3 regions of the Vibrio algicola genome follow, and region 2 is predicted to be linked to each of the others. Evidence: riboswitches for the same ligand, from Rfam matches in the RefSeq annotation. Region 2 holds a riboswitch; each other region holds the start of a gene.

Region 1 (11,003 bases), 320 kb from region 2:
TCGGCAGGTTTCCAACGCTTTTCAATATCTATCCTATACTATTAATCATTTATTTTAGGTAGATATATGTCTCATCCCCTTAAACCAAATCCCAAGTTATTTATCCAAATCTTACGTTGGATAATTATTATTGTTCCTGTTGCTAGTGTAATAGGCGCATTAAATGCTTTCTTTTTGTGGCTACTGTCTGAAGCAACAGCAACCCGTGAAGCCAATACTTGGCTGTTATATCTTTTGCCTTTTGCTGGCTTACTGATTGTTTATCTATACCGAGAGCTTGGTAAAAATTCAGATGGTGGTAATAACCTCATCATGGATGAAATACACCAACCAGGTGCAGGGATCCCAACTAGAATGGGTCCTTTAGTACTTATCACAACGGTTATTACCCATCTATTTGGTGGCTCAGCAGGACGTGAAGGTACTGCGGTTCAGATTGGTGGCGCTGCTTCTCAATGTTTTGCAAAATGGTTTAAGTTATCACCATCAGACACTCGTCTACTGCTAATTTCAGGTATTGCGGCTGGTTTTGGCGCGATATTTGGCACGCCATTGACGGGGGCTATTTTTGCCTTAGAAGTGCTAGCAATTGGCCGCTTGAAGTATGATGCAATTATTCCGGCATTATTTGCTGCTATTATTGCCGATACTGTTTGTACTGCACTGGGTACGCACCATACTCATTACCGGATTGATTTTTTAGAGTCTTTTAAAATGCTCGATCATGTTGTAAAGGTTGATCCACTTTTGCTTTTAAAAATCATTGTGGCTGGGGTTGGTTTTGGCCTCGCCGGATACTTATTTGGTGAGTTGACCCATTCATTAAAAGACTTTTTTAAATTAACGCTTAAAAATCCATACCTGATTGTCTTTATTGGTGGTGTTTTAGTTATTTTAATCACTAAGTTGATTGGTAATTACGATTACACTGGTTTAGGGGTTTATAGCAGCCGTGAAGGCGGGGTCAGTATTGTTTCAGCCTTCCACCAAGGTGGTGCAGAGTGGTATAGCTGGATACTTAAATTAGTATTGACCGCATTAACGCTATCGGTTGGGTTTAAAGGTGGTGAAGTGACCCCTTTATTCTTTATTGGTGCGACATTAGGTAATTCTTTAGCTTGGGTTTTAGGGGCGCCACCTGAATTATTTGCCGCACTGGGTTTCATCGCTGTGTTTGCAGCGGCAACCAATACTCCGCTGGCATGTACTATCATGGGGGTTGAGCTATTTGGTTCTGAATACATACTCTATTTTGCTATTGCGTGTTATACCGCTTATTACTTCAGTGGGCATACTGGTATCTACTTATCTCAACGAGTCGCGGTGCCCAAATTGTTTGATCTAGAAGGTGAGGCTCCTTTTGATGGGAAAATTGGTCAATTAAGAGAGACTCACTCGAGTTTATTTGGATTATTAATTAACAAACTTAAAAAATAGTGCTTAACATCACACTTTTTGGTTTTGTTAGTTATTAAATCTAAAATAGCTTGCTGAATATTTAAGCACTAAATATACTCTTCTGACTTGTCGGAGTGCCATAAGGCTGAGACCGCGTTGCGGGATCCGTTGAACCTGATCAGGCTAATACCTGCGAAGGGAACGAGAGAAGAGTAATTTTCTTATATTACCCATCTATAAATGTAACTGTGAATCCACAGATCTGCATTCTTGTGCATCAAATCCGTCAAGCATTTACTCCTTCGGGAACTATAACTCTAAAAGTTAAAGGAAAATGCTATGTCGTCAAGTCGTAAACAAGCTCGTATGGAAGCTAAAAATTTCATTGAGTCACTTTCTGTACAACCATACCCAAACTCAGAAAAAACCTATATCCAAGGTAGCCGCACTGACATTCGCGTCCCTATGCGTCAAATATCACTAGCAGATAGTTTGGTTGGAGGGAGTAAAGAAAAACCATTATTGTCTCCTAATGAGCCCATTCAGGTCTACGATACTTCCGGTCTTTATACCGATCCAACTTACCAGATAGATCTCCATACTGGCTTGCCAAAGCTAAGAGAACAATGGATTACTGAGCGCGACGATACTGAAACGTTATCAGATGTCAGCTCCACGTTTGCCAAGCAAAGATTAGCCGATGACACCTTAGATAATCTTCGTTATGGCAACTTACCTAGAATTCGAAAAGCCAAACCAAACCAATGCGTCACTCAATTGCATTACGCGAGGAAAGGCATTATTACCCCTGAAATGGAGTTTATTGCCATTCGTGAAAATATGGGTCGTCAGAAATTTGGGGATGAACAGTTAAATCAGCAGCATCCTGGCAATAACTTTGGCGCTAATTTACCAAAGGAGATCACCCCTGAGTTCGTACGTCGAGAGGTGGCGGAAGGGCGTGCGATTATTCCATCTAATATTAATCACCCTGAATCAGAACCTATGATCATTGGGCGTAATTTCTTAATTAAGGTGAATGCCAATATAGGTAATTCTTCAGTTTCTTCATCAATCGAAGAAGAAGTAGAGAAGTTGGTGTGGTCAACACGTTGGGGCGGCGATACTGTAATGGACCTTTCGACGGGACGTAATATCCATGAAACGCGAGAGTGGATTTTACGTAACAGCCCAGTACCAATTGGAACGGTTCCGATGTACCAAGCATTAGAAAAAGTGAACGGTGTCGCTGAGGACCTTAATTGGGAAGTGATGCGAGACACCTTAATTGAGCAAGCTGAGCAGGGGGTGGATTACTTTACTATTCATGCTGGCCTGTTACTTCGTTATGTGCCGATGACGGCTAAGCGGGTGACTGGGATTGTTTCTCGTGGTGGCTCGATCATTGCAAAGTGGTGCTTAGCTCATCACCAAGAAAGCTTTCTTTATACTCATTTTCGTGAGATCTGTGAAATTTGTGCCAAATATGATGTAGCACTTTCACTGGGAGATGGCCTACGTCCAGGTTCAATCGCTGATGCCAATGATGAAGCGCAATTTTCTGAACTGCGTACATTAGGCGAGTTGACTAAAATCGCATGGCAATATGATGTCCAAGTGATGATTGAAGGTCCTGGGCATGTTCCTATGCACATGATCAAAGAGAATATGGATGAGCAGTTAAAGCATTGTCATGAAGCTCCATTTTATACTCTAGGGCCATTAACCACCGATATTGCACCAGGTTATGATCATATCACCTCTGGTATTGGTGCGGCGATGATCGGTTGGTTTGGTTGTGCGATGTTGTGTTATGTCACCCCAAAAGAGCACTTGGGTTTACCAAATAAAGAAGATGTAAAAACAGGGCTTATTACTTATAAACTTGCTGCTCATGCTGGCGATTTGGCCAAAGGTCACCCTGGCGCACAAATTCGAGATAATGCCTTATCGAAAGCACGCTTTGAATTTCGTTGGCATGACCAATTCAATCTTTCTCTTGATCCTGAAACTGCACTGGCTTTTCATGATGAAACGCTACCGCAAGAATCAGGTAAAGTCGCTCATTTTTGCTCGATGTGTGGCCCTAAATTTTGTTCAATGAAAATATCGCAAGAAGTGCGTGAGTATGCCAAAGACACCAAACAAGTAGCCGCCGATCAAGCGATTGATATTAAAATGCTCAATGATCCATTGGAAGGAATGAAACAAAAATCGGCCGAGTTTTTAGCGACAGGTTCAGAGTTATATCATCCTGCTAAATCGGATCTCGATGAAGAATCTGAGCTGGAGGTTTAATGGTACATATAAAGCTACCCTCACAACAACAAGCTCTGACTTCAATGATCACCAATTGTTTATCTGCTGCAAAGCAGGTAGGTTTTGCGATTGAAGATATAGCGATAAGTCCTGGTCATTGCGAATACATTGCTGTTATTGATCAGGATCAGGCGACATGTTATTCGGTTTTGCATGATGCGGTGCAAGATCCTTCGAGTATTAATAATGCAGACCGTTATCTATTGTATTTGAATGGGCAACCTCTACCAGAAATATTGAATGATAAAACGCTATATATTGATGCTTACTTTGAGGGTGAGTTACATGATGTATGGTTGAATGCAGAACAAGAGTATCGTGTATTACGCTCCTCACATGTTATAGCTCCTCTACATAGTGAGCGTCATCTTGCGTGGTTTTTTACGTGCTTAAGTCTCGAGTTCTCGCTTCAAGATGCATTGATGCTAGCCCGTGCTGCAATGACTGTACCGTTACCTCACAGCAGTATGAATAAATTACGCGAACCAGATTCGAGTGTTTCACGTGAAACATGGCCAACAGAACGCTTTTTATTCCCGACACCATTAATAATGGTTAATGAGCGAAGTGCTAAATTTAATTGGAACTGTATTGAGAAGCAATGGTTTGATTATCAACCAATAGAGCGTGATAAATTTAACTTGTACCCAGTGGTGACTCATTACCGTCAAATCGAAAAATTGTTGATGCTAGGAGTTAAAACAGTTCAATTGCGAATAAAAAACCCGCTTCAGAAAGACCTAGAAGAGCAAATTAAACATGCGGTCGCATTGGGCGAAGAACATGATGCACAGGTGTTTATCAATGATTATTGGCAATTGGCCATAAAACATCAAGCTTATGGTGTACATCTAGGCCAAGAAGATCTGCAAGTGGCCGATTTGAAATTAATACAGCAAATGGGCTTACGTTTAGGACTCTCTACTCATGGATATTATGAGGTATTAAAAGCGGCACAATTTAACCCGAGTTATATTGCACTGGGGCATATATTTCCGACACCGACGAAACAAATGCCATCGAAGCCGCAAGGGGTCATTAAGCTTAAATTATATCAACAGATGATCAGCAGCTTAATGCCTCATGAACCGACGGTGGCGATTGGTGGTATTGACCTATCTAACGCAAAACAAGTTTGGCAATGTGGTGTGTCGAGTTTGGCAGTTGTACGTGCCATTACCGAAGCTCCTGATATACAATTAGCCATCAATCAATTTGCACAAATTATGCAGGAGGATCTGGCTGATGTTGCCGAACCTGCATAGTTAATAATTAAGCTTCAATCTAAGGCTATCTATGAATGATTTACAGTTTCATCGCTATCAACGTCAAATTATGGTTCCAGAAGTTGGGGAGTCGGGTCAGGAACTTTTATTGGCAAGTAAAGTTTTGATTGTTGGTTGTGGCGGTTTGGGTTCATCGGTAGCTTTATATCTTGCTTCGGCTGGTGTGGGTCAGTTGGTGGTGGCGGATGGTGATAGCGTTGAGTCTTCTAACTTACAACGCCAAGTGATTTATAGAGAATCCGATATTGGTGTTAATAAGGCCAAATCGACCGTTCATCAAATTAAACAACTTGATTCACAATCAAAAATCCGTGCAGTTGAATCATTCTTACAAGATGAAAGACTAAAACTTGAAGTGATGATGGCGGATGTGGTGTTGGATTGCAGTGATAACTTCCCAACTCGGCAAGCGGTAAATAAAGCCTGTGTTGAATCGGGCACACCTTTAATTTCCGGCTCGGCAATTGGGTGGGTTGGCCAATTGATGACGTTTGATTTTAGGCAAAGTAAACAGCCTTGTTATCACTGTGCGGTTCCTTACCAAGATAATAGCGCAGGGTTAAAATGTTCTGAAAATGGTGTGATCGGACCGGTTGTCGGCACTTTAGGTAACCTTCAGGCATTAGAAGCAATCAAACTGATAAGCAACAATACCAAGCTAAAGCCTAACGTTTTAAATTTATTTGATGGTCAAACGCTAGCTTGGCAAAAATTTAATATTAGCGTGGATCCTTCATGTCCAGTTTGCTGTCATTTATAAAGATGAAAGCCCTCTAACAGAGTTTAAGACTAGATAAACGGCAGATATGGAAGAGGAGGGACACGTTCAAATTTCTAGGATAGAAGATGAATATAATGGTCAATGAAGAAGTGGTGCTACTGGATGGTGTGACTTCTGTGAGTGGCTTACTCACACAATTAGAAATTGAAATAAACAATATAGCGATTACGGTAAATCACACCATCGTCCCACATTCTTGCTGGGACGAATTTGAGATTAATAGTGGTGATCAAATTTCTCTTTTCCAAGCAATAGCAGGGGGCTGAGTGAATGATATCTTCCACAATTGTGAAACCTAATACTTCATCAGATAGTCTAGTTATCGCCGATAAGATTTTTTCTTCTCGCCTTTTTACCGGAACGGGAAAGTTCGCCAATCAATCAATAATGGCCAATGCATTGGAAGTTTCAGGAACGCAACTTTGTACAATGGCATTAAAACGGGTCAATATACATAACCAAGATGATGATATTTTAAAGCCATTAATCAATGCAAAAATTAATTTATTACCCAATACCTCGGGCGCCAAAGGGGCGAAAGAGGCGATTTTAGCGGCTGAATTAGCGCGAGAAGCTTTGGCGACTAACTGGCTTAAATTAGAGATACATCCCGATCCTAAATACTTAATGCCTGATCCAATAGAAACCCTAAAAGCCGCAGAAGAATTAGTAAAGCGCGGTTTTGTCGTCCTACCTTACTGTCATGCCGATCCAGTTCTGTGTCGTCATTTAGAGCAAGTTGGATGTGCCGCAATCATGCCATTAGGTTCGCCGATAGGGTCCAATAAAGGACTAGCATCGAAAGATTTTCTCGAAATTATTATCGATCAAGCAAACATTCCGGTGATTGTCGATGCGGGAATTGGCGCGCCATCTCACGCAGCTCAAGCAATGGAATTGGGTGCAGATGCGGTACTGGTTAACACTGCGATTGCCTCTGCCAACGATCCGAACTTGATGGCAGAAGCATTTAAACTTTCAGTACAAGCGGGCAGAATCGCTTATCTTGCGGGATTAGCTGCGAGTAGTCATCAGGCGGTTGCATCAAGTCCATTAACCTCTTTTTTATCTTAGGAGTGGGTGATGAGCTTTATTGAACATTTTAAAAAATTAGATTGGGATAATATTAAGCTGTCGATATACAGCAAGACTGCGGAAGATGTAGAGCGAGCGCTAGGCAAAAATAAGCTTGATCTGGAAGATTTTAAAGCGTTAATCTCGCCGGCGGCCGAAAGCTATATCGAACAAATGGCGCAGCAATCTTATGCTCTCACTCGGCAGCGATTTGGTCATACCATGGGTTTTTACATCCCACTTTATCTATCGAACTTATGCGCCAATTCGTGTAGTTACTGTGGTTTTTCTATGGATAATCGCATCAAACGCAAAACATTAAATTTGAGTGAGATCAGCAGTGAAATCCGTGCGATCAAAGCGATGAAGTTCGATAGTGTTTTATTGGTAACCGGAGAGCATGAAACTAAGGTTGGAATGAAATACTTTCGCCAAACGCTACCCTTAATCAAGCAGTCATTCAACTATCTAGCCATGGAAGTCCAGCCGCTTGAACAGCATCAATACGCCGAATTGAAAACCTTAGGTTTAGATGCGGTGATGGTATACCAAGAAACCTATCATCCTTCTACTTATGCTCAGCATCATTTACGCGGCAATAAACAAGATTTTTATTATCGATTAGACACCCCTGATCGGCTGGCAAAAGCAGGCATCGATAAAATAGGCATTGGGGCTTTGATTGGCTTAGAAGAATGGAGAACAGATTGTTTTTTCACTGCGACCCATTTGCAGTATCTTGAAAAACAGTACTGGCAATCACGTTACTCCATTTCTTTTCCAAGATTAAGACCGTGCGAAGGTGGTGTTCAACCTAAATCAGTCATGACAGATAAACAACTGGTACAGCTGATTTGTGCTTACCGCTTGTTTAACCCTCAAGTTGAATTGTCATTATCGACACGTGAATCGCCACAGTTTAGAGATAATGTTTTAGCGTTAGGGGTTACCAGTATTTCTGCAGCCTCCAAAACACAACCTGGGGGTTACGCTAATGCCGATGTTGAGTTGGAGCAATTCGCCATCAGTGATGAGCGTTCAGCGCAACAAGTAGAAGCGGCGGTAAAGTCGCGAGGATTTGAAGCTGTATGGACTGACTGGCATTCGGCTTACTCTGGTTAGTTTGAATGTTTCACGTGAAACAATAAGGCCTAACATTAGCGATAATGTTAGGCCTTTTTCATTATTGTTTTAATAGTTACTATTTTCGATGATATTAATCGGCGTAACGTAATGGTTGGGTTGCGTGTTGCAGCCAGATTTTAACCTCACTATTCACGAGTGGGCTTAAATCATCCCACACTTTCTGATGATAATCATTGAGCCAAGTGAGTTCTGGACGATTGAGCATATCAACATTGATCGCTCGCACATCAATAGGACAACGGGTTAGAGAGTGCAATCCAAGCAGTTCCAGATCACCATTGGTTTCAACTGGATTAATTAACTCTAGGTTCTCGATCCGAATACCAAATTCATCGGTACGGTAATAACCGGGTTCATTTGAAACTACCATGCCCGCTTGCAGCGCCACACCATTATACGCAGGTGAAATACGCTGAGGGCCTTCATGCACACTTAAGAAGTGACCGACACCATGACCGGTACCGTGATCATAGTTATAGCCTTTTGCCCATAAAAATTGGCGGGCCAAAACATCCAGTTGACTACCTGTTGTGCCTTTGGGAAAGCGAGCACTGGCTAAAGCAATGTGACCTTTCAGCACTAAAGTATATTGTTGCTTCATAAATTCTGAAGGTGTTCCAATCGCAATAGTGCGAGTAATATCTGTGGTGCCATCTTGATATTGGCCACCAGAATCAACTAAGTACAAACTGTTTAAACTTAGCTTCCCAAACTCAGATTGATCGGCGTGATTGTAATGACACATTGCTGCATTGCTGCCTGCCGCTGAAATAGTATCGAAACTTAAATCGGCCAGAGTCGGATCTTGTTCGCGACATTGTTGTAGTTTGGTCGCTAACTGATCTTCATCATGCAGTCGACCACTCGCAACTTCTTTATCTAACCAACATAAAAAAGAAGACATCGCCACGCCATCTCGGACATGACAATTGATCATCCCTTGTGCTTCAACGTTATTTTTACAAGCTTTAGGTAATAGACATGGATCCGCGGCAGGATGAATGATGGCCTTGTGCTTATTCAATATCAGTGAGTACCACGCATTAGAAGTACTTGGATCGACTAATACTTTTTTAGTCGCCAATGAGGCTAATACTGTTTCAAGTTGCAGAGGAGAGTGAACACGTACATTGGCTCCAACATGTTGGGCGAAATTGTCTGGTACACGAGAGGGATCAATAAAGAAATCAACGCTACCATTTTGATGAATGATCGCTTGGCTTAATAGTACCGGCAGGCGAGAAACGTCTAAGCCACGAATATTAAGTAACCAGCACACCGAGTCTAATTGCGTCAATAAAGCTGCATCAAGGTTATCATTCACTAGAATATCAGCAATTTGTTGACGCTTGTCTGCACTTGATTGTCCTACCAGTTCAAGATCCATTAAACGCATTGATGATTCAATAGGATCGGGACGATCTTGCCAGATAACATCAATCGGATTGTGATCTAAGCTGATCAGCTGCAGTTGTTGTGATAACTGAACTTCGGCTTTCTCAAACCAAACCGCAGAGTGCATTTTTGGATCGATAGCAAGGCGTGCACCTTGTTTAAGATTTTGACTTGCCCATTGCAGAGGTGGTTGTTGAATTAGATGATGATAAGAGAAAATATCACTTGGTGCTTGTTTAGTGACTTGAATGGTATATCGACCATCGACAAAAATAGCCGCCTGATCTTGAGTGATGATTGCGGCACCGGCTGATCCGACAAAGCCCGAGATATAAGCAAGCCTTTCATTATGCAGTGGAATATATTCGCCCAAGTATTCATCTTCGTGAGGAATGATAACTGCATCGAGGTTGTTGTTGGTTAACCATTGGCGTAAAGCTTCAATGCGATCTGAAATGTTAAGTGACATGTTTTATCCTTAATATAATGTGCAACTTCTAATTCATCTATTTATTTTTATGTTTCAAATATAACCTGATTAATCTTAACATTATCTCCTTATTGTTAAAGCTAAGCTTGTAGCAGATCGAGTACTGGACATAATAAGAAGGTATATTTCTACGTAGGGAATCTTAATCATTCATCACCAATATAATTGATAATTTAATTTGCCAAAAACAATATGAAGCGTATATTTGACAACTCAAAAAATAAAAACCACCGATACGGAAACTTGAATCGCTTATGTCTATTACCACTTATGAAATGGCTCGAATCTTAGAGCAATTAGAAGAAAGCCCAGAAAAAGTCATGTATGGAAAGTTACTAGCTGAACTCGGCAATCAAAGTGAAGAGCGCATTCGCAGCGCCGCTAAGCAGCTGCCATTAGAAACATTACGAGACATCATCTATCAATTTCAAACAGTCCTTGAATCGCGTAAAGATGAAAATATTCAATTGATCGCCCAAGATATGAAAGACAAAGGCTTTTCGATTGAAGAGTTAGAAAAATTTCTCGCTAAGAAATAAACTTATTTTACCCTGAGCGAGTCGTCGATGTTGAACGATGTCGCTTGAATTTTATTTGCTGGATCATTAACCCAATCAAAATAAACACCAAGCCAATTATCGTCGATGGGTAAATTGTCTCGCCTATAATTTGAGATAGTAATATTAATGAAATAAATGGTGATAGAAATATAAAATTACTGATCCGAGCGGTATTCTGAGTGAGCTTTAATGCGCTCAACCACAGCACAAACGTGATCCCCATTTCAAATAATCCAACATAAGAAACCGCCAACCATCCTTGCCAATTGATGTGAGACCATGCATGCCCCTCATGCCAAGCGGCAAATAATGAAAAAGGCAGGGAGATCAAAAAGCCAAGTAGCACCACGATGATAGGGTCGGATTTATTTTTAGTATTTAAGATCCAATAAGATGCCCATAACAAAGTCGATAATAACGCCAGTATTACCCCTAGTGGACTCTCAAAGTGCAAGCCTAATAAGTCACCTTTGGTGGCAATGATTAACACCCCAAAGTAACCTAAACCACAAGCGACCCAATCTTGACGGCGAATTTTTTGACCTAAAAATATC
Region 2 (11,003 bases):
TGGATGAGCCATAAATAATGTAGCCCGCCGCCACTTGCTTATGGCCTGGCTGAAGAAAATCTTCCGCAGTCGGCGCACTACCAATCGGAGATACTCGGTGGTAGATCGAGAAGATGGTTCCGACCGAGACATTCACATCGATATTCGATGAACCATCTAAAGGATCCATTAACACCACATACTTGGCATTTTTATTGAGTTCTTTATTAAAGCTTACCGCTTCATCTTCTTCTTCACTGGCAATACCACAAACTTGACCACGAGCTTCAAGTGCGGCTTTAAATTTGTCATTGGCATACAGATCGAGCTTTTGTTGCTCTTCACCTTGCACATTCTCAGCACCAACTGAACCCGTAATATCAACTAAACCGGCTTTGTTAATTTCTCGGTTGACAATTTTAGCCGCTAATTTTATCGAGCCAAGCAGAGAAGAAAGGTCACCACTGGCATGAGGAAAGTGATTTTGGTGTTCAATAATAAATTCGCCTAACGTGCGAGTTATCGACATAATGGATCCTTTTTTGTCGTTAATTTTATTCATTGCAGGAAATAGTGGTAGTACCAGTGTGTATCTCTTTTGGATACTCATTTATTCGATTGTAAATCCAGAATCTTATTAATGGTAATGAAGTAACTGATGAAGCTTCACAAATGTGCACTTAAGCAAGGTCTCGATATTAAAAGAGATAATTCATAATAATGCACAGAAAATTGTTTTCGAACACCATACATTTGATTGCGTTTGAGTTACTATTTCGCACAAAGTTATTGACCTAATTTGAGTCTCACAAAAAAGTGGGAAGGAAAACCTATTATGCATATTCATATTCTTGGTATTTGTGGCACTTTTATGGGCGGTGCCGCCGTATTAGCTCGCCAGCTAGGGCATAAAGTAACTGGCAGTGATGCCAATGTGTATCCGCCAATGAGCACTTTGCTTGAATCTCAAGGTATTGAAATAATTGAAGGATTCGATCCTTCTCAATTAAATCCCGCCCCCGATTTAGTGGTAATAGGAAATGCCATGAGTCGTGGTAATCCGTGCGTGGAATATGTATTAAATCAGAATCTTAAATACACCTCTGGCCCGCAATGGTTACAAGAGTTTTTATTGCATGATCGTTGGGTGTTAGCGGTAGCGGGTACCCATGGGAAAACCACCACGGCAAGCATGTTGTCTTGGATTTTAGAAGACTGTGGCTATACACCGGGCTTTCTGGTTGGTGGTGTACTTGGTAACTTTGGTGTATCGGCTCGTCTAGGCGAAAGTATGTTTTTTGTGGTCGAAGCAGATGAATATGACAGTGCTTTTTTCGATAAGCGTTCAAAGTTTGTTCATTATCATCCACGCACCTTAGTGATGAATAATCTTGAGTTCGATCATGCTGACATTTTTGACGATCTTGAAGCGATCAAGCGACAATTTCATCATTTAGTGCGTACTGTTCCGGGTAACGGACGGATCTTAACCCCGACTAATGATGCTGGCCTAGAGGATGTGATCCAACGTGGTTGCTGGAGTGAACTCGAACATATAGGCGATGATGGTCACTGGAAAGCTGAAAAAATTCAAAAAGATGGCAGCCATTTTAATGTTTATCTCGATGGTCAGTTGGGCGGAGTAGTGAAATGGGATTTGGTCGGTGATCATAATCTCAATAATGCCTTAATGGCGATTTCCGCGGCGCGACATGTTGGCGTCACCGCCGATCTTGCTTGTGAAGCGTTAGGCAAATTTATTAATACGAAACGTCGTTTAGAACTAAAAGGCATTGAAGCTAACGTGACGGTTTATGATGATTTTGCCCATCATCCAACCGCGATTGATTTAACCCTTGATGGTCTGCGCAATAAAGTCGGTGACAGTAAAATTATTGCGGTGTTTGAACCTCGCTCTAGCACCATGAAAATGGGAGTGCATCAACAAACCTTAGCGGCAGCATTTAAACATGCTGATGTGGTGGCGTTATACCAACCCAATAATATCCAGTGGTCAGTACAATCGGTCGCCGATCAATGTGAACAAACTGCTTTTGTTGAAGATAATATCGATACACTTGTTGAGCGAGTGGTGGCACAAGCCCATGCTGGCGATCAGATCTTAGTAATGAGCAATGGTGGCTTTGAAGGGATCCATGGCAAATTGTTGCAAGCATTAGCAGCAAAGTAGCAGTAACATCAAAGTGGCAATAGCTTCAAAGTAACAACAGGCACATCATAAGTAAAAAGATCATGGTAGGTAAAAAGGTCGTGATGATCCTTTTGTTTCGATGAACATGCCAATTGTACTAGGGTCGATGAATTTGATTATAGAGAAAAGTGTCAAAGGTCAGGGATGACCTTTTCTCAAGCGTCCATGGATGGGTCAGCATCTTTTCGGAATATTCAAATTTATTGAGCCGCTTATATCGACAATCTAGCGAGCAACGGTATTAATACCAATCGTAGTAACTATCTAATCAGCTAATGACTTTGATAGGTATGATTAACTCACCCAAGTTCAGAAATTAAGGAGCGCGAGATGTCTCAACCTAACGTACCCCATTCAAGTAGCAAACATATAACCTTAGCGTTTACCGGAGCTTCGGGTGCACCGTATGGTTTGCGCTTACTTGAGTGCTTACTGGCGGCTGATTACACCGTGTATTTATTAATATCGTCTGCCGCGCGAGTAGTGATGGCAACCGAGCATGGTTTAAAATTACCCAGTGGCCCGCAAGCGGCGCAACAAACCTTACTGGCCCACTTAAATAGTCAGCGAGATCAGTTGATTGATAGTGATAAGTTGGTTGTGTGCGGTAAAGAAGATTGGTTCTCGCCAGTGGCTTCAGGATCGGCCGCGCCAAAACAAATGGTGGTGTGCCCGTGTTCGGCAGGCAGTGTGGCCTCGATTGCGCACGGCATGTCAGATAACTTAATTGAACGAGCCGCCGATGTGGTGATGAAAGAGCGTGGCCAATTGCTGCTGGTGGTTCGTGAAACGCCATTCTCCACCTTGCACTTAGAAAATATGCATAAACTGTCGCAAATGGGCGTCACCATAATGCCAGCAGCGCCTGGCTTTTACCATCAGCCTAAAACCATTGAAGATCTAATTGATTTTATGGTGGCCAGAATATTAGATCACCTAGGTATTAAACAAGGCTTAGTGCCGCGCTGGGGTTATGATCAACGTGACAATCATTAATTTGGTTATCTTTTGAGGTTATACTAATTCCATAAATTTAATGATCGTTAAAAATTGAGTACAGAGAAAAGTGTCAAAGGCCATGGATGGCCTTTCTCAAGCGACCAAGGACGGATCAGCGTCTTTTCGGCGTAGTCAAATTGATCAAATATTAAATGGAATTGGTATTATCACTAGCCTATTAATGCTTAACTCAATACAATCAGATTGAAAATACTCATCGGGGAGCTGAATCAAACACGGATTCGGCTGAGATCTTTTTAAGAGACCCGTGTACCTGAACCAGATAATGCTGGCGTAGGAATTGAGTCTGGATCTCCCTACTTACTTTCCTGTGCCGCTCACTAAAAAGGATATTCTAGTGAACGACACCACCTCTATTTCGAGCAACAATCCAAAACGTAAAAATAAAGTGACAACTAAACCGAAAGCGATTCTAGCTGCATTCAGTTTGCCTTTATTGTTATCACTTTCTAATGGTGCGCAAGCCGCTGATAAGCCAACCCTTACCGTCTATACCTACGACTCGTTTACTTCCGATTGGGGCCCTGGTCCTAAAATTAAAACGGCCTTTGAAGCCCAATGCGGTTGTCAGTTAAATTTTGTCGCGCTCGATGATGGTGGTTCAGTATTAAGCCGTTTACGTTTAGAAGGAAAAAATACCAAAGCAGACGTAGTGTTAGGGTTAAATAACAATATTATGGCGCAAGCACAGCAAACCGGATTGCTCGCCAAACATGATGTAGACACTTCTAAAGTGACCATTCCTGGTGGTTGGGACAACCCTTACTTCGTCCCATTCGATTACGGCTATTTCGCTTTTGTGTACAACAAAACCAAAATGAAGAACCCACCGAAAAGCTTAAAAGAGCTGGTGGAACGTGATGATTTTAATATTATTTACCAAGATCCGCGTACCTCGATCACCGGTCAAGGCTTGCTGTTATGGGTAAAATCAGTATATGGGGATAAAGCAGCGGATGCGTGGCAAAAGATAGCTAAGAAAACGGTGACGGTGAGTAAAGGTTGGTCTGATTCATACCCGATGTTCTTAAAAGGCGAGAGCGATATGGTGTTGTCTTACAGTACCTCTCCTGCTTATCACATTATTGCTGAAAACAATCAAGATTACGCCGCAGCTAACTTTGCTGAAGGACAATACGCTCAGATTGAATTGGCCGCTAAAGTGAAAAGCTCCCACCATCAAAAACTGGCCGATCAGTTTATGCAGTTTATTTTAAGCGATGACTTCCAATCCGTAATGGCGACGGGGAATTGGATGTATCCGGTTACCAACATAGCCCTGCCTAAAGGTTATGAGCAACTGAGCGTGCCAACGAAAATGCTGTCACTCGACCCTCAAGTGGTGGCGAAACAGTTGAAAAGCTGGACTCGTGAATGGCAAATGGCGTTATCTGAATAGCAACCAATCGAAATAAGAATAAAGCGAAATAAAAATAAAGCGGAATAAGGTTAAATCGAAAAGGTGAATTTATGATGGTGATACTAGGTGGTTAATGTGTCAGTGCCGAAGTTAGGCTTACTGGTTGCGGTTACTATTGGGCTATTTGTGTGCTCAACCGTGATGGCATTAATTCAACACGCCCCAACGTTAAATTTGGGTTGGATTTTGTCCGATCCTTATTATCGCCACATTACCTTTTTCAGTTTCTATCAGGCTTTATTTTCAACCTTATTGAGTGTTGGTTTCGCAATTCCGGTAGCGCATGCTCTTTCTCGTCGCGAGTTTAAAGGCAAGGCTCTGCTGCTAAAGATCTTCGCTTCAACTTTAGTCTTGCCGGTGCTGGTAGGCGTGTTTGGTATTGTCGCCATCTTTGGTAACAGCGGTATTGTGGCGGATATTTTCCGGTATTTTGATGCGCGCTTACCTTTTTCTATCTACGGATTAAATGGCATTTTAATCGCCCATGTGTTTTTTAACCTGCCTTATGCCAGTCGATTATTATTGCATTCGCTAGAGTCGATCCCCAATGAGCAACATAAGCTGTGCGCACATTTGGGGATGAACGATTGGCAAAAATTTCGACAAATTGAATGGCCGCGCATGCGTCAGCAATTACCACAAGTGGCGGGTTTGGTGTTTATGCTGTGCTTTACCAGTTTCTCGGCGGTGATGGCGCTGGGGGGAGGCCCCAAATCGACCACGATTGAACTGGCGATCTATCAAGCGATTAAGTTTGATTTTGACTTGCAGGCGGGGGCGATTTTAGCCTTATGGCAAATGTTATTGTGTGGCGTGTTGAGCTTAACTTTATTGCGTTTTAGTAACAGCGTACCGAGCTCTTCTGGCGGCAGTGTCAGTCATCATGCTAAAGAGAAAAGGCAGCGAGTGGCCTTATTTTCTACCAGTCATCGCGCAAAAATTTGGGATGCAGCTTGGATTGGTGGCGCGATGCTGTTAGTGCTTCCGCCTTTATTGATGGTGATATGGCAAGGCTTAAATCCCAAATCGTTAACCATATTGCAAGATGAGAAATTTTGGCAAGCGTTAAGCGCTTCGATTCAAGTAGCAACATTAGCCAGTTCATTGGCATTATTGATGGGGATCGCGATTTTATTTACTAGCCGAGCTTGGCATCTAAAAGGCTTACCCGCGCGAGCAGGACGGTTGGAATTGATGGGGACCATTATTTTAGTTACGCCCGGCATTGTGATCAGCACCGGATTATTTTTATTATTACGCGATCAAGTCGATGTATTTAGCCTCGCTTTTTGGGTGGTGATACTGGTAAATAGCTTGATGGCGCTGCCGTATATTATTAAAACCTTGTCGCAGCCTATGCTACAAACGGCGCAGCAATACCAATTTTTATGTCAAACTTTAGGCATGACTGGTTGGACGCGTTTTCGCTTGGTGGAATGGCGGGCACTGAATAAACCGATCGCACATGCTTTCTCAATCAGCTTTATGTTTTCGATGGGAGATTTAAGTGCGGTGTCATTATTTGGTAATCAAACCTTTACCACTTTACCATTATATTTATTCCAATTATTAGGCAGTTACCAAATGGATGCGGCCGCGGCGGTGTCCCTATGTTTACTGCTATTTAGCGTATTATGCTTTGCTTTAATTGAAACCGTGTTCAAACGCGGCAGTCGTTAAGGTTATTTATTTGCTTATTGATTAAGAAGAAGTTGCCACATGCTTGAGTCTGCTATTTCCATCCAACAGGTCATTTATGATTACCAAGAGGAAACCTTTAATTTTGACTTAGTTGTTGAAAAAGGCGCGATCATGGCATTAATGGGGCCAAGTGGCTCGGGTAAATCGACCTTGTTGAGTTTGGTCGCCGGTTTTATTGAACCCAAAAAAGGTGATATTAAAGTTCAGGGCTCGTCGGTTGTAGGATTAGCGCCTTACGAAAGACCGCTGGCAATGCTGTTTCAAGAGCATAATCTATTTAGTCATTTAAGCGTGCGGCAAAACATTGGTCTGGGTTTGCATCCTGGGCTTAAACTCACTCAAGCTCAAAAGCTGCAAGTACAACAAGCGGCGCAACAAGTTGGGTTAGACACTTTATTAGATAGACTACCGGAGCAGTTATCTGGCGGACAACGTCAGCGGGTGGCATTGGCAAGGTGCTTTGTTCAAGCGCATTCGATTTGGCTGCTAGACGAACCGTTTTCAGCTTTAGATCCTATTTTGCGGGAAGAAATGTTGCAGCTGGTGGCAAGGCTTGCACGGGAACGTTCAATCACGGTATTGATGGTGACGCACCATTTAACCGATGCTAAAGCGATCGCTACCCATTTTGCTTTTATGGAGCAAGGTAAGGTCAGTGAACACGGCCGAATTACGAGTTTAGATGAGTTGCATCCCAACCCTCATTTAGCTGCATTTATTAAAGCAAGTGGTTATTAGGCACTTGCTTAGATCGTGGTATTTTAATTGTGATGATGAGTCTGAAGTTGCGATAACTTCTCGCCTATTTCTTGATGGCTAAAATCGACTAAATAAGAAACGCAAGAAATGAAAATAACCATATACCCCAACATTTCAGTGCCTTCTTCCGCGACGTTTTTGACCGCTCTTTCTGGGTGGGCTTGCATTAAACCATCCCATAATGATCCCATGCCAAAAAGGCGAGAGAACACAAATAAAACCCCCATGCCTAAACACATTGAAATAAAGTTGTGGCTTTGCACGAATAAGCAGAAGGTTTCTATGGTTTGTTGTTTTTGTTTTAATGCATAAATAATAGAACTGGCAGCAACAATAGCAGCAGGGTACACCCAAAAACCATGAGAAATAAGGTCAAATAATCCATCGAGTTCGCGGATCAAAAAGCAAGCAATGCACATAAGAATAAAAAACGCAGAAAGCTTTTCAATAAAATATAATAGGGGTGATCGTTATTCATGTTTTGATCTCACGGTTATTGTATTAATCATGTTCCCAATATTCTTTGGGCTATGGGTCGCAAGGTGAGATCCTTCGCATCTTACTGTGTGTTATGTTACTTGGCTCGAATATATCGCCAGTGATGATATTAAATCAAACATTTTACAATGTATGAACATGTACAGATAATAGTGTTTAATTCTATAAGATGTTTATTTATATGATTATTTCATAACAATATGAAATTATATAAGATTGATATTATATGTTTGCCTTACTTTATACGCTTTAATTAAGTGCTAAATAATGAGTTTTTACCTCTGTAGTCTGTGACAATTAATACAGAATAAAGTAAGAGTATCACCCAAGTTAAATGATGATTACTTGGGGTGATACATGTAATGTCAATATAAAAACACCGTTATTAATAATGAGTTATAAATTCTCCTCGGCAAATTCCGCTAAACGGCTGCGTACTACGCCATTTAAGTGCACGTTAACGCTGCCTTCAAAGCTTTTAAATCGCTCTACCATATAAGTTAACCCTGAAGTCACAGGGGTTAAATAAGTGGAGTCAATTTGCGCCAAGTTACCCGAACAGACAATTTTAGTACCTTCACCGCAACGAGTAATAATGGTTTTTATTTGTGAGGCGGTGAGGTTTTGGCACTCATCGAGCAATACAAATGCATTTTGAATCGAACGTCCGCGCATAAAGTTTATCGACTTAAATTGAATGTTGGCTTTATCGCAAATGTATTTAAGCGAGCCCTCGGTGTTGTGGTCGTTTTTATGCAACGCTTCTAGGGTATCGGTGATCGCGGCCAGCCAAGGCAGCATTTTTTCTTCTTCGGTGCCGGGCAAAAAACCAATCGCCTCACCAATATCTGGCGTGTTTCGGGTCACGATGATCTTATCGAACATCTTGCGTTCAATCGTCATTTCCAAGGCAGCAGCCATCGCTAACAGAGTTTTACCACTGCCGGCCGCACCGGTTAAAATAACTAAATCAATATCGGGGTCGAGCATGGCATCCATCGCCATGGCTTGATAAATATTTTTGGGGTGAATATCCCATGCTTGTCGGTGCAATAAATGCTCTCGACCTAAATCTCTTATCTTGGCGGTCGTTGGGCTTAATTCGGCCACTCGACCTGCAAAGTCGCTATCTTCATCAATTAAATACTGATTGATATAAGTAGGCTCTAGGTTTTCACGAGCAACGGTATGAAAGGTTTTACTGCCACAGTTTTTACTTTCGACTTGCTTGAAGTTATCCCAAAAGTTGCCTTGGTATTCGGTGAAACCTTTGGTGAGAAACTGCACGTCATCAATTAATTGATCGCTGCGGTAATCTTGCACATGCTCAATACCCGCGCCTTTAGCCCGCAAGCGCATATTAATGTCTTTGGTGATCAAGATAACTTCGCGCGGCGCTCGGCGATGTTGCAGTGCCAGTACCCCATTAAGGATGCGGTTATCACCCATTTTATCGGCAAAGGCTTTATCTCTGTCTTGAATATCGTAATCGGCCAGTATTGATATGGTGCCACTGACTTGGCTTTTATCGGTAACATTTTTCCCAAATGGGATGCCTTGGGAGATCTCATCTGGCGTGGCGTCGTGGAAAATCGCTTCTAAGCCACGGATCGCCACTCGAGCATCACGCGCCACATCGCGTTTACTGTCTTTAATGCGATCAAGTTCTTCTAATACCGTCATGGGAATAACGACATCGTGTTCTTGGAAGGAATAAATCGCGTGAGGTTCATGTAGCAGGATGTTGGTATCAAGGACAAATATTTTACGCGATGAGGTATCGTGGTCGGCTGGGGTGATGAGTGTCTTTTGGGTCGTTGCCATAACTTCTCCATTTTTCGCAATACGAAAGGTTAGCCATGTTCTTTTTGAGTATAAGCAAGATTTTGGCTTTCCTCCTGACATTTTTAGCGCCATGACACAATAACGGTGAAATGGTGACACTTTTATGTCAGTCGGCAAATATTAATGCGATTCAAGGTGATAAAAAAGACGCTGTGCAGTAAGATGTGCAGCTTTTTTATCAACAGGTGAATTGTGGGTTTTATTTTTGTAAAAGAGCCATTTTTACAAGAAAAACACAAAGCTTGGAACTAAAATACATACAGTATTGAATAACAATTTTGGTTAGAGGTAGTCGATTACATGGCATTTGCGTTAGGTCAGCGTTGGATTAGTGATACAGAAAGTGATTTAGGTTTGGGTACGGTGGTGGCGATAGATGCGCGTACCGTGACTGTGATGTTTGCGGCCTCTGAAGAAAATCGGTTGTATGCCCGCAGTGACGCCCCGATCACTCGTGTGATTTTTAACGTTGGTGATGTGATTGAAAGCCAGCACGGTTGGAGCTTAAAAGTAGAATCCTTACAGCTTGATGGCGAGGTATTGACTTACATTGGGACTCGTCAAGACAACGAAGAAACCGATGTAGCGCTACGTGAAATCTTTTTAAATAACCAAATTCGCTTTAATAAGCCACAAGATAAACTATTTGCCGGTCAAATCGAGCGTATGGATAATTTTGTGTTGCGCTACCACGCGCTTGAAAACCAATACCAGCAACATAAAAGCCCAATGCGCGGTCTGTGTGGCATGCGCGCCGGTCTTATTCCGCATCAACTTTATATTGCACATGAAGTCGGTCGTCGTCATGCGCCACGCGTATTGCTAGCCGATGAAGTTGGGCTAGGCAAAACTATTGAGGCGGGGATGATCATCCATCAACAAGTCCTAAGTGGCCGTTCAGAGCGTATTTTGATTGTGGTGCCAGAAACACTGCAACATCAATGGCTGGTGGAAATGCTGCGCCGTTTCAATTTGCATTTTTCTGTATTTGATGAAGAGCGTTGCGTTGAGTCGGAATCGGAATCGGGTAATCCGTTTGATAGCCAGCAATATGTCTTATGTTCATTAGATTTTCTGCGTAAGCAATCGAAGCTATGAGCAAGCTTTGGCCGCGCAATGGGATCTATTAGTGATCGATGAAGCACACCATTTAGAGTGGAGCAACGATGCGCCAAGTCGTCAATATCAAATGGTCGAAGGGTTAGCCGCTAAAATTGCTGGTGTGTTGCTACTGACCGCCACCCCAGAACAACTTGGGGCATGAGAGTCACTTTGCTCGCTTGCGCCTGCTTGACCCTGATCGTTTCTTTGATTATCCAACGTTTGTTAAAGAAGAGCAGCAATACGCGCCAGTAGCCGAAGCGGTTGCCAGTTTAGAGTCTGGAAAATCACTGACCAATGATGAAAAAAATAGCATTACAGAACTGCTTTCGGAGCAAGATGCTGAGCCACTGTTCCGCATTTTAGATGGTTGCCATTCCAAGCAAGAATTCGATCAAGAGCAAAAAGCGTTAGCTCGCCAAGAGTTAATTGATAACCTAATGGATCGTCATGGTACTGGGCGTATTT
Region 3 (11,003 bases), 1.0 Mb from region 2:
TGAGGGAATAATTGCTGTTTTTCTTGTTCGCTTAACGATTCCACTCGAGCAATATTGGTGTCTGGGATCGCTTCTGGATTTGGGTAATGTTTTACCGCTTTTGCCATGCTGTCTTCACGGATCAAGTGTAGAACAGGATAGGGCGCGCGATTGGTTAAATTCTCAGCATCATCTGGGTGTGCGCCTGCAAAGCAATAATCAGGGTGGAAAGTCGCAACTTGAAAAGTGCCTTCCCATTGCTCTTGTTTCACTAAGGCATCGATCCAATCTAAGAAGAAATTATAGTCATCGAAATCGCTTAACATATTCGGGATCACAACCAATGTTGTCTCTAACTGGCTGACAGGCGTTTGCACTAAGCGAGTGAACTCTTGGAACACATCCTCGAGTAATGCTTCTTCCACTTTTGCATCGGACACAAATATACGGATCTGTTCATTGCGTTGCGGCTTGGCAGCAAAAGGGCATAGATTTAACCCGATCACGACATCGATCAGCCATTGTTCGACTTGAGATTCAATCTCGGTAAAGTTAAGCGTTGACATGGTGAACCTCAAATAATTAATCGCGGCGCATTTTAACACAGTTCGGGGCAACTGTTGATCTTAATAATCTGAAGTAAACTCAAGCTTTAATCTGCACCTTGACAAAAATTACAGGTATAATCGCAGCTAAGAAATTTCCAATTAAGACTTAGAGAGCTATTGAACCCATTATGGCTAAATTAACCCTACAAGAACAAATGCTTAAAGCCGGTTTGGTGAACAGCAAAAAATTAGCAAAAGCGAAGAAATCATCTAAAAAATCACGCGTACAAGCTCGTGAAGCTCGCGCGGCGGTTGAAGAGAATAAACAAGCGCAAATCGAGCGCGATAAAGCATTAAGTGCCGAGCAAAAACAAGCGGTGTTATCAAAAGAACTTAAAGCCCAAGTTAAACAGTTAATTGAAATGAACCGTATCACTATCCGTGATGGCGATATTGGTTATAACTTTACCGACGGCACCACAGTTAAAAAACTGCATGTTGATAAAGAAACGCAGGACCAATTAACCAAAGGTCGTTTGGCGATAGCGCGTTGTGCATCAATGAGCGAAGAGCCTGAATATGCCATTATTCCAGCCGGTGTAGCGGATAAAATTGCATTGCGTGATGAAAATACCATCGTGTTAAATAATGTATTAAGCGTAGAAGAGCAAGATGAAGACGACCCATACGCCGACTTCGTGGTACCTGATGATCTGATGTGGTAAACCAGAACCCTATTTGAACGCTATCGAATAATGCCATTAAGCCTCAGTTATTTTAGCTGGGGCTTTTTTACATCCCACGTTTTTAATTACTGATTTCATGAACAAAAGCGAGCTCACGGATAACTCGTCCCTCGTTTCCGAGATGACCTATTTGGGTGGTAAATCCCCGTCATTCCATGCATGAGCCTAAGCGAATAGACAGGGAATCTCGCTTTCAATTCTAACTTAAACTGTCAATGCTATAGCCAGAAGCTCGTCATCCTGAATAGTGAGGATCTCACACGGCCTGTTGAGACTCGAATTGTTGCGATAAATACCACCGAAACAACCCGCCCCAACCCTCCCTTGGCTGAAGATTCAGGTGCTTAACTGCAATGTATTTGGTAAAGGAAGGGGGCAGTTGGGTTGTCGAGGTTATTTCAGCGATCACCAAACAAACTCTTCCCCTTGATTGATATGGTTAATTGGCAATGATAATCAATAGAAGGGGAAGTTGGATGGGGTTGCTACTGAAACCTCGTTCTAATGCGTGGGACGGGTTGTTATGGCTTATTTGAATCTTGATTTCGTGGAGAGTCCACCGCACAGTATTCCAGTCTTGCTCTGTATATTTATACAGTTATAATTCAATTTTGTGAGTATTAAGCGGTTTTGTGTGAAAGCGAGAACTTATGCTTAGATGTGTCTTATTAGGCTCAACTTTAAGCAATTGTTAATTAACAACAATATATAAACATTAAAAGTTCATCCCTGTCACAACTGGCTCGTTAAACCCAGTTCTCGCTTTCTCCATCGCATAAAATCGGCTAAATGCTTTTAAAAAACCATTATTAGAGTATCTTATGGCAAGAAATGAATTGATTAGCAGCGATCGTGTGTAAAATCCATTCGGGTTTATCCGAGTTTCTTGCTAATACACTGTTAGTTTTTTAGGAGTGCTGTCATCGCTAGAATTTCAGAAAAAAATGATAGATTTCGCACGAAAGAAGAAATTTGTCACGATTTAAAAATGATATTAGATATGGATTTAAGCTACGGAACTCAGTTTTGTGTTGCATCTGAAATTTTGTGGGTTTGGTCTGAATTTTATGGCAAGCATAAAGGCTGTAAGTATTGGTCTGAAGAAGCTCTAAGAATCTGGCCAACGCAGGAACCATCAGTTAAAGGGTTGGTACATGAACATCTTATTCCTAGGAAAGTACTTATTCATAAATTATTTAACGAAGTCGAGTGTGACCAGTATAAAATATATGAATTCTTAGAAAAGTTTTGTATCGGTGTTGTAGTTACGAAAACCGAAGATCAAGCACTTAATGATGCAGGTTTAAACTCAAAAATGCCGGATGATTGGGATAACCAAGATCCTTGGGCAAGATATACTGAAATTGGCTTGAGTGTTGTAGAAAAAAACTAACAAGTTGCTCAAGCAGGACAAAATACAGTTGGTTTTTTGCTCGTGCCTCGCTTATTTTAACCAACTATATTTTGCCTCTTAGCAAGGCGTTATATTTTCAGGGAGGTTTGGTGGATATTCAAAATCAGGGCATCATATTAAATGTTTTTAACTTTGATAAATGTGTTTCATTTTATAAAACAGTTTTTAATTTACCTGAGATGTTTACAAAGATTGATGGTGACTTTAAATTAACGTGTCTAGAATTTGGCAGTTCCTATCTAATGTTAGAAACAGGCGGCGTAGCTAGCGAATCAGAAAAGGATATATCCCAAAACCCCACAATACTAAGATTTAATGTTGCTAGCATTCAAAAAGCACTAGAGCATATTTGCAAATTTGATAGTAATGCGAAAATCATTGAAAATGATTGGGGATCAATTATTAGAGTTATAGACCCTGATGGTAACCCAATTAGTATTAGGGATAATTCAGGTTTTCAGCGTCAAATGAAAATATAACAAGAAAATCAACAAGGATACGTAACAGTTGGCTACGTTTCGCTTCGCTACACAATTTTAGCCAACTATTACTTAGCCTGTTATTTAGGCGTTATATGCAATGGAGTGTTCAATGTTTATCGTATCCCTAACATACAAATCGGAATTATCAGAAGTTGATAAACTCATAAGTGAGCATGTCACTTTCCTAGAAAAATATTATGCTTTAGGTAAATTCATCGCCTCAGGTCGTAAAGTTCCTCGTACTGGCGGAATCATCTTAGTAAATGCATCAAATAAAGACGAAGTGGAAACAATCGTAAAAGAAGATCCATTTCACATCGCAGATTTGGCAAACTACGAAATTACAGAGTTTGTTCCGACTATGGCGGCAAAAGAGTTCGAAGCAATCAAAAATTGCATATAACAAGTTGCTCAAGCAGGACTCGTAACAGTTGGCTCGGTTCCGCTTCGCTCCACATTTTAGCCAACAATTACTCGCCTCTTAGCAAGGCGTTATGTTTAAAGGAGGCTTTATGATTTATTCGACTACCGAATCAATTCCGGGTAAAGAGATTCAAGAAATAGTGGGTATTGTTACTGGTAATGTTGTTCAAGCAAAACATATTGGCCGTGATATTATGGCTAGTTTGAAGAGTATTGTTGGTGGTGAAATTCGTGGTTATACCGAAATGCTCACCGATGCACGTGATATAGCCGTTTCACGTTTAGTTGAAAATGCTCGTGAAAAAGGAGCAGATGCCGTTGTTGGTGTTCGATTTACTACAAGTACAATTATGGATGGTTCATCCGAAATTATGGTATTTGGTACAGCGGTTAAATTAAAAACATAACAAATAAGGATAGGTGTCGCGCAGCCGACACCTTATCTGGGTATTCTGGTCTAATCGATCTGGACACCTTGATTGTGGATAATACGATAATCAATCGAGGTGAATATGAATACAAAACGTCAATATCGAACTTATACGAAAGAATTTAAAGAAGAGGCAATCGGCCTTATTACCGAACAAGGGTATTCTGTCGCCCAAGCTGCTGATGCGTTGGGAGTATCACAAAACCTGCTTTACACTTGGAAGCAGAAGGCTGACGAACTCAATAATTCATCTGTCAACGCAGATGAAAAAACGGAATTAATGGCTCTGAGAAAGGAAGTAAAGCAGCTTAGAATGGAGAAAGAGATCCTAAAAAAAGCCAGCGCCTTCTTTGCGAAAGAAATGAAGTAAAGTTTCAATTTATTCGAGAGCATCGCTCTCGATTTCCAATAAAAATGCTTTGTAACGCACTAAAAGTAAGCCGCAGTGCATTTTATGATTGGTTAGCAAGACCTGCTCAGATCATTACTGAGCAAGAGCTTAATTAATGGCATCACATCATCAATGAGCAGCGTTGGAGCTTGTTTAGACAATGCAGTCGTCGAACGGTTCTTCGGTAGCTTGAAAAATGAATGGCTACTCAATGTGGTTTATTTAACGCGTGATGCAATAAAAGAAGATGTTGAAGAATATATCCGGTATTACAACCATGAAAGGTTGCATACTACGCTTGGTGATTTAACGCCAATCGACTATGAAAAATTACAAAGTCAGGTGTCCTATTGGGCTTGACCAGAATAGTTTTAATTGGCGCGAGTAAGAAGCAACAAATTACAGATGCAGTTCAAATGCTTGATAACCAAGATTTCAGTGCACAAGAATTAGCCGCGATAGAGGTGATATTACGCGGATAGCTGTTATGATTGAACATGAATTGTTGCCATTGATAAAAGGAAATTATAACAATGAAATTATACGAATTTGCGCCAAATCCAAGCTCTCGCCGGGTGACTATATTTTTAAAAGAGCTTGGGATTGAGCTTGAAACGGTTCAACTGGATGTTCGAGCTGGCGAAAACTTAACCGAAGAGTATTTAGCCAAAAGCATTAATGGCAAAGTGCCAATGCTAGAGCTGAATGATGGCACTTGCATTAGTGAAACGGTGGCAATTTGTCGTTATATTGCACAACAAAAGCAAAACTTCAGCTTGTTTGGTGAAACGCCGGTGGAAGCCGGTTTAGTGGAAATGTGGCAGCGCATTGTTGAACTTGATGGTTTATACGCAGGCTTCCAAGCATTTAGAAACTTGTCGGGTGTCTATAGTGACCGTGAGCGCTGTGTTAAAGAATGGGGGGTGGAGTCAAAACGTCGGGTTGAAGAGTTTTTACCTAAGCTTGATAAGCAACTCGCAACACATCCATTTATTGCGGGGAAAAAACTCAGCATTGCCGACATTACCGGATTCTTATTTGTCGGTATTATTTGTCTTAAAGCGTTAGAAATCGACGCTCTAAGCGATTATCCCAATATAACCCGTTGGTTTGAGATGTTATCGCAACGTCCGGCTTTTCAGTAATGCTCATCATGACAAAACCGTGCTGATTTAATATGCTGGTTTCTGCAACATAAATTAAAGCTCACCGGTTTTAAGCGAATAGCAAGGTGAGTTTTTTTGTGCTTATAAAAACTGACCAAGTGTATATATTCACTAACAAAACCTTGCGTGATGGGTAAAGCTCTGCATTAATAGAGACAGAAGGATTTACAGTGAGAGAAACAAAATGACAGAGACTTTTCTGATCGATCAATGGACGTTTAACAACAAAAAACCTCAACAAGTAAAAGATCAAAATGAACAACAATTAACCGTCGAATCTGGTAATTGGTATCACTGCCAACGTGAATCTTCCGGCTTGCGAAAATGGCTGCAATTCAATCAGATTGAGCAAGGTATTATCGATAGCTTATTGACTGATGATACACGCCCTCGTTTTGAACAATATGAAGATGGCTCATTTTTGCTCATCTTACGAGGGGTGAACCTGAACCAAGGCGCGAAACCCGATGATATGCTCAGTATTCGACTGTTTTGGAAAAATAATTGCTTAATCTCCACCAGAAAGGTCTCTTCCAAAACCATTAGCAGTATCCGCAATGCTTTACTTAAAGGCAATGGTCCTAAATCGTTGCCGCATTTATTAATGGCGATCATTAGTGGTTTAAACCAGAATATTGAAAAGTTTTTAAACCAAACCGAAGAGCGATTGTTTGAATTAGATGAAGTGGAACATGATGACAACGAACTGCATTTGATTCATAAGCGGATCCTAAAATTACGCCGCTTTCTAAAACCACAACGTTATGCATTAAATGATCTGGTTGAAGCCAATATTAACGAGATTAGCTCGGTTGAAACTCATAGTTGGAACGTGCTGGATACCACTACGCGCTTAACCGAATCGATGGAATTTTACTTGGAGCAGATCCAAGTAATGAAATCGGAAATTGAACAAGAGCAAGCAGAAAAAATGAACCGAAATACCTATTTATTTACCATAGTGGCGGCGATATTCCTGCCATTAGGTTTCTTAACCGGTTTGCTCGGGATCAACATTGGCGGCATGCCTGGGGTCGAAAACCCAATCGCGTTCGCTATTTTTTGTGCCGCGCTGGTTGTTACCTTGATAGGGGAATTATTGTTGCTTAAGTGGTTGAGATTCTTTTAATTAACCAATAATTACAGTGTCACCTTTTTATGTGGCGTCAAAGTAACACAGCAATCTTACAATGCAAAAACAAGCCTGACTTTGGCTTGTTTTTTTTTATGTTTGGGTTAAGTTAACGCTACATTTTTTGTGTAGATAATTATCATGCCCGTTCAAAATAAAAACATGTTAGGCGCAATGTTGGTCATACTTGCCACCTTATCTTTAACCTTAAAAGATAGTGCCGATAAATATCTGATATTACATGGCTTTCATCCAGTACAAATGGTGTTTTTCCGCTTTACCATCCCATTTTTATGCATGCTTATCTTTATGCCCAAACAAACCAAGACGGCTATTTTAGCCACCAATGGCAAATTGCTGATCCGCTCGGCATTGTTTTTGGTGTGCGCCATTACCTCAGTAATTTCTTTGAAATACATTCCGCTTGAAGTCTATATCATCGTTGTGCAGATGGGCAGCGTGGCCTACATGTTAGGTGGGGCGATTTTCTTTAAAGAAACCCTAACACCGGTCAAGATAATCGCCACGTTATTAGGCTTTGCTGGGGTGGTGATCGTGATGAATCCGACCGATGTTGGTGGTTTACATTTAATCTACTTATTGCCATTAGTGATCGTGGTTGCCAACACCGGTTATAACTTGCTGACCAAAACCATTGATTCGAGCGTGTCGTTTATTTCAATTTTTATTAACTCGTTTTTTATTTTGGGTTCAGTCTCAACCATTCTTTTGATAGCGCAGCCAGATATGTGGATCTCCCCAACGATGGAATCCATCCCTTATTTCATCACCATTCCTGTGGTCACGATTGTGTCACAACTGTGTTTGATTAAAGCAATGAAGATAGCGGATGCCTCACATGTCGCGCCATTCTTTTATTTCCAGATCCTGTTTGCTTGTATCTTCGGTTACTGGTTATTCGATGAACTACCGACTATTTTCACTCTCGGTGGTGGGGCATTTATTGTTGCGGCAGGGATTATCATCACTTATGCCAATTACAAACCGAACAGAAATAAATCAAAACAAGTACAGTAACCATAAAGGCTAACATTGACTGATTATACCAATTCGATTGAATATTTGATCAATTGGAATACGCCGAAAAGACGCTGATCCGTCCTTGGTCGCTTGAGAAAAGGCCATCCATGGCCTTTGACACTTTTCTCTGTACTCAATTTTGAACGATCATTTAATTGATACAATTGATATTACTTTTGATGCGACTCATCTTTTCTAAACGGCTGAGTTAGCATCTTGAGCAAACCTTGTTCCTGTGGTTGCCGAAAGATTCCTAATCCAATTTTCATATCTCGGTGGCCATCTTTTGGCTCAGCAATATAACTGCCAAAACAACGATCCCAAATCGATAAACAAAAGCCATAGTTACTGTTGGTTTCGTTTAAGTGCACCGAGTGATGAATACGGTGCATATCTGGCGTGACAACGAATTTACGCAGCAGGGCATCAAACTTCAAATTCAAACGCACATTACTATGATTAAACATGGCGCTGGCGTTTAAAATCACTTCAAATAGCAGTACCGCAATGGGTGAAATGCCTAATATGACAATAGCCGCTATTTTTACCCACATCGATAACCAAATTTCAATAAAGTGAAAACGCGAACCTGTGGTGGCATCGATATCTTGATCGGAATGATGGACGCGATGTAAGCGCCATAACAACGGGATTTGATGAAACAAACGATGTTGCCAATAAATAATACCATCAAGTAAAACAATCGAGATTAATACTTCAATCGGCGACGGCAACTTGAGCCAGTGAAGTAACCCCCATTGATGCTGAGTTGCAGTAAAAGCCACTCCCATTGCCAAGAAAGGTAAAGTGAATGGCAGTAGTGCGCCGTTTAATGCCACAAATCCCAAGTTATTTAACCAACGAAAATTTTTGGGTTGTGTTAAGGCTTTACGGGGACGTTGTATTTCCCATACGGCCATAACAAGTAGTACTAAAATAAAGCACACCAAACGGATTAAGGTTTGGTTGTTGGTCATAAAATCGGTCATATAAATCGCTTAATCGATGATGAAGGCATAATGCCTTAGTACTTTACATTAGTTTGCCAAGCCATTACATTAACAAACATATTAGTCGGGGAGCCGCAAGGCTGAGATCACTACTGTGAGACCCGTTGAACCTGATCCAATTAACATTGGCGTAGGGAACTAACTTCGGATCGCCACACTGCTTTTCTCATTGTTGACCGATATTGGTTTTTCAAAACGAGATACCAGCTTGAATCGAATTACTTCCTTGCCATCAATAGGAAGTTGTCGAAATGTCAAACACCAACAAGCCATTATCCCATCACACTCCAAGATCTACGCTTAATGCGGTTTCATCAAATATTGCCAATGTGCTCACCATTGCCGGCTCCGATTCTGGCGGTGGCGCTGGGATTCAAGCCGATATAAAAGCTATCTCCGCTACTGGCAGTTTTGCTTGTTCAGTTATTACCTCATTAACCGCGCAAAATACGCAAGGCGTGAGTGAAATATTGGCGGTTAATGCTGAATTTGTTGGGCTGCAATTGGATGCGGTTTTCTCTGATATTAATATTTCAGCTGTCAAAATTGGCATGTTAAATGACGCCAGTGTGATCAAAGTGATTGCGCAGAAATTACAGCAATATCAACCACAATATGTGGTTTTAGATCCGGTCATGGTTGCGACCAGTGGTGATGCGCTAATTGAAAAAGCGGCCATTCAAATCTTAGTCGATGAGCTTTTTCCTTTTGTCACCGTGCTCACCCCTAATCTTCCTGAAGCCGCGCTGTTATTGGGCTGTGACACGCCAAAATACGAATCTGAGATTGAAGCATTCATCCACAAGTTGCAGTCACATCCTAGATTTAAACAAGTCAAAACCTTACTTAAAGGTGGGCATTTCACCGGTGAGCACAGTTGTGATTGGCTGATTGATGGCAATAAGATCACTCGGTTTTCTCATCCAAGGATAGCCACTAAAAACACTCATGGTACAGGTTGCACGCTATCTTCTGCCATCGCCTCTTATTTAGCACAGGGTATGCCATTAAGTGAGGCAATTAGCCAAGCGAAAATGTATATATCTGACGCACTGACGGCAGCCGATCAGCTTACTGTTGGCAAAGGTTCAGGTCCGGTTCATCATTTTCATGCTTTTTATGGTTAGGCTAAATCATGATTAATATTGATAAGTTGACCTTTCAGTTTGAACCTCAACTACCAGCAATTTTTGAAAACTTAACGGTTGGGTTCAAAGCAAAAAGTTGGACCTGTTTATTAGGTAAAAGTGGTTGTGGCAAAACAACGTTATTAAAACGAATCGCTGGTTTTGAGCACAAGGGTTGCGTACAGAGCGGAAATATAGGTTCTGGAGATCCGCACCGTTTAGATCCTGTCGCGTATATGGGGCAGCAAGATTTATTATTTCCTTGGTTAGATGTGCTGCATAACGTGTGCCTAGAGTCGTATTTAATCTGTGGCAGCATAACCAAAACACAAATTGAGCAAGCCACACAGTTACTGAATAAGCTAGGTTTATCTGGTTATTCTCAGCATTTTCCACATCAATTATCGGGCGGAATGAGGCAGCGAGTCGCCATCGCCAGAACCTTAATGCAAGATAAACCTGTGGTATTAATGGATGAACCTTTTGCAGCGCTTGATGCGGTCACACGCTACGAGTTACAAAAGTTAGCTTGTCAGTTATTAAAAGATAAAACCGTGTTGTTCATTACTCATGATCCACAAGAAGCATTGCGAATTGCTGACCGAATTTTAATTATGAAGGGCACGCCGGCAAAATTGCATGAGGTTGAATTCCACTCGACAAGCTTCCCCCCAAGAGAAACCAGTGCTGAATTGGTTCTAGCCCATAATCAATTATTGCAACGGTTGAGTATTGATAGCATGGAGCAAGCCCATGAATAGTCTTTCAATCAACAAAACAACAAATCCCACTATCAAAACATCATCAAAAATTGCCATGGTGGTGCAAATCGTGACCACGACATTGGTAATACTGTTGTTATGGCAAGCTACCGTGTCGTTGTTTGCTCTGCCAAGTTACATTATTCCTACACCAATCGAGGTTGGCAAAGCATTAGTCGAAAATGCCGATGTACTTCGTGCCAACTCTTTGGTGACGTTACAAGAGATTCTCTTGGGGCTACTGCTAGGTCTGGTGTTTGGGGTGATGTGTTCATTGATTTTATTACTTAATGCTACCGTCAACCGTTGGTTATTACCTTTGCTTATCATTAGCCAAGCGATCCCCGTGTTCG

What was found. A riboswitch is a leader RNA that binds a small molecule or an ion and turns the genes downstream of it on or off. The one in region 2 is predicted to bind thiamine pyrophosphate.
Region 1: it holds a riboswitch for thiamine pyrophosphate, as region 2 does, so the genes downstream of both, thiC (phosphomethylpyrimidine synthase ThiC) here and thiB (thiamine ABC transporter substrate binding subunit) in region 2, are expected to answer to the same signal.
Region 3: it holds a riboswitch for thiamine pyrophosphate, as region 2 does, so the genes downstream of both, thiD (bifunctional hydroxymethylpyrimidine kinase/phosphomethylpyrimidine kinase) here and thiB (thiamine ABC transporter substrate binding subunit) in region 2, are expected to answer to the same signal.

The regions. Positions count from the first base shown of each region.
Region 1 is NZ_CP045699.1:61,062-72,064, forward strand. Features, by position in the region: gene GFB47_RS00280 (voltage-gated chloride channel family protein) at 67-1,437, shown strand; TPP riboswitch at 1,519-1,616, shown strand; gene thiC (phosphomethylpyrimidine synthase ThiC) at 1,738-3,696, shown strand; gene thiE (thiamine phosphate synthase) at 3,696-4,982, shown strand; gene GFB47_RS00295 (HesA/MoeB/ThiF family protein) at 5,014-5,763, shown strand; gene thiS (sulfur carrier protein ThiS) at 5,850-6,050, shown strand; gene GFB47_RS00305 (thiazole synthase) at 6,055-6,858, shown strand; gene thiH (2-iminoacetate synthase ThiH) at 6,868-7,980, shown strand; gene GFB47_RS00315 (aminopeptidase P family protein) at 8,075-9,868, opposite strand; gene tsrA (H-NS-like global regulator TsrA) at 10,144-10,428, shown strand; gene GFB47_RS00325 (DMT family transporter) at 10,436-11,003, opposite strand, start outside.
Region 2 is NZ_CP045699.1:2,259,270-2,270,272, reverse strand. Features, by position in the region: gene fbp (class 1 fructose-bisphosphatase) at 1-508, opposite strand, end outside; gene mpl (UDP-N-acetylmuramate:L-alanyl-gamma-D-glutamyl-meso-diaminopimelate ligase) at 815-2,170, shown strand; gene GFB47_RS10290 (flavin prenyltransferase UbiX) at 2,522-3,187, shown strand; TPP riboswitch at 3,399-3,508, shown strand; gene thiB (thiamine ABC transporter substrate binding subunit) at 3,639-4,610, shown strand; gene thiP (thiamine/thiamine pyrophosphate ABC transporter permease ThiP) at 4,698-6,311, shown strand; gene thiQ (thiamine ABC transporter ATP-binding protein) at 6,351-7,070, shown strand; gene GFB47_RS10270 (hypothetical protein) at 7,094-7,492, opposite strand; gene GFB47_RS10265 (PhoH family protein) at 7,986-9,413, opposite strand; partial or broken gene rapA (RNA polymerase-associated protein RapA) at 9,735-11,003, shown strand, end outside.
Region 3 is NZ_CP045699.1:1,215,066-1,226,068, forward strand. Features, by position in the region: gene GFB47_RS05610 (DUF1415 domain-containing protein) at 1-545, opposite strand, end outside; gene GFB47_RS05615 (DUF2058 domain-containing protein) at 716-1,252, shown strand; gene GFB47_RS05620 (hypothetical protein) at 2,274-2,666, shown strand; gene GFB47_RS05625 (VOC family protein) at 2,777-3,166, shown strand; gene GFB47_RS05630 (YciI family protein) at 3,279-3,572, shown strand; gene GFB47_RS05635 (heavy metal-binding domain-containing protein) at 3,682-3,999, shown strand; partial or broken gene GFB47_RS05640 (transposase) at 4,105-4,773, shown strand; gene GFB47_RS16685 (hypothetical protein) at 4,770-4,895, shown strand; gene GFB47_RS05650 (glutathione S-transferase family protein) at 4,947-5,558, shown strand; gene GFB47_RS05655 (zinc transporter ZntB) at 5,764-6,708, shown strand; gene GFB47_RS05660 (DMT family transporter) at 6,853-7,749, shown strand; gene GFB47_RS05665 (sterol desaturase family protein) at 7,923-8,729, opposite strand; TPP riboswitch at 8,818-8,916, shown strand; gene thiD (bifunctional hydroxymethylpyrimidine kinase/phosphomethylpyrimidine kinase) at 9,014-9,889, shown strand; gene GFB47_RS05675 (ABC transporter ATP-binding protein) at 9,898-10,650, shown strand; gene GFB47_RS05680 (ABC transporter permease) at 10,643-11,003, shown strand, end outside.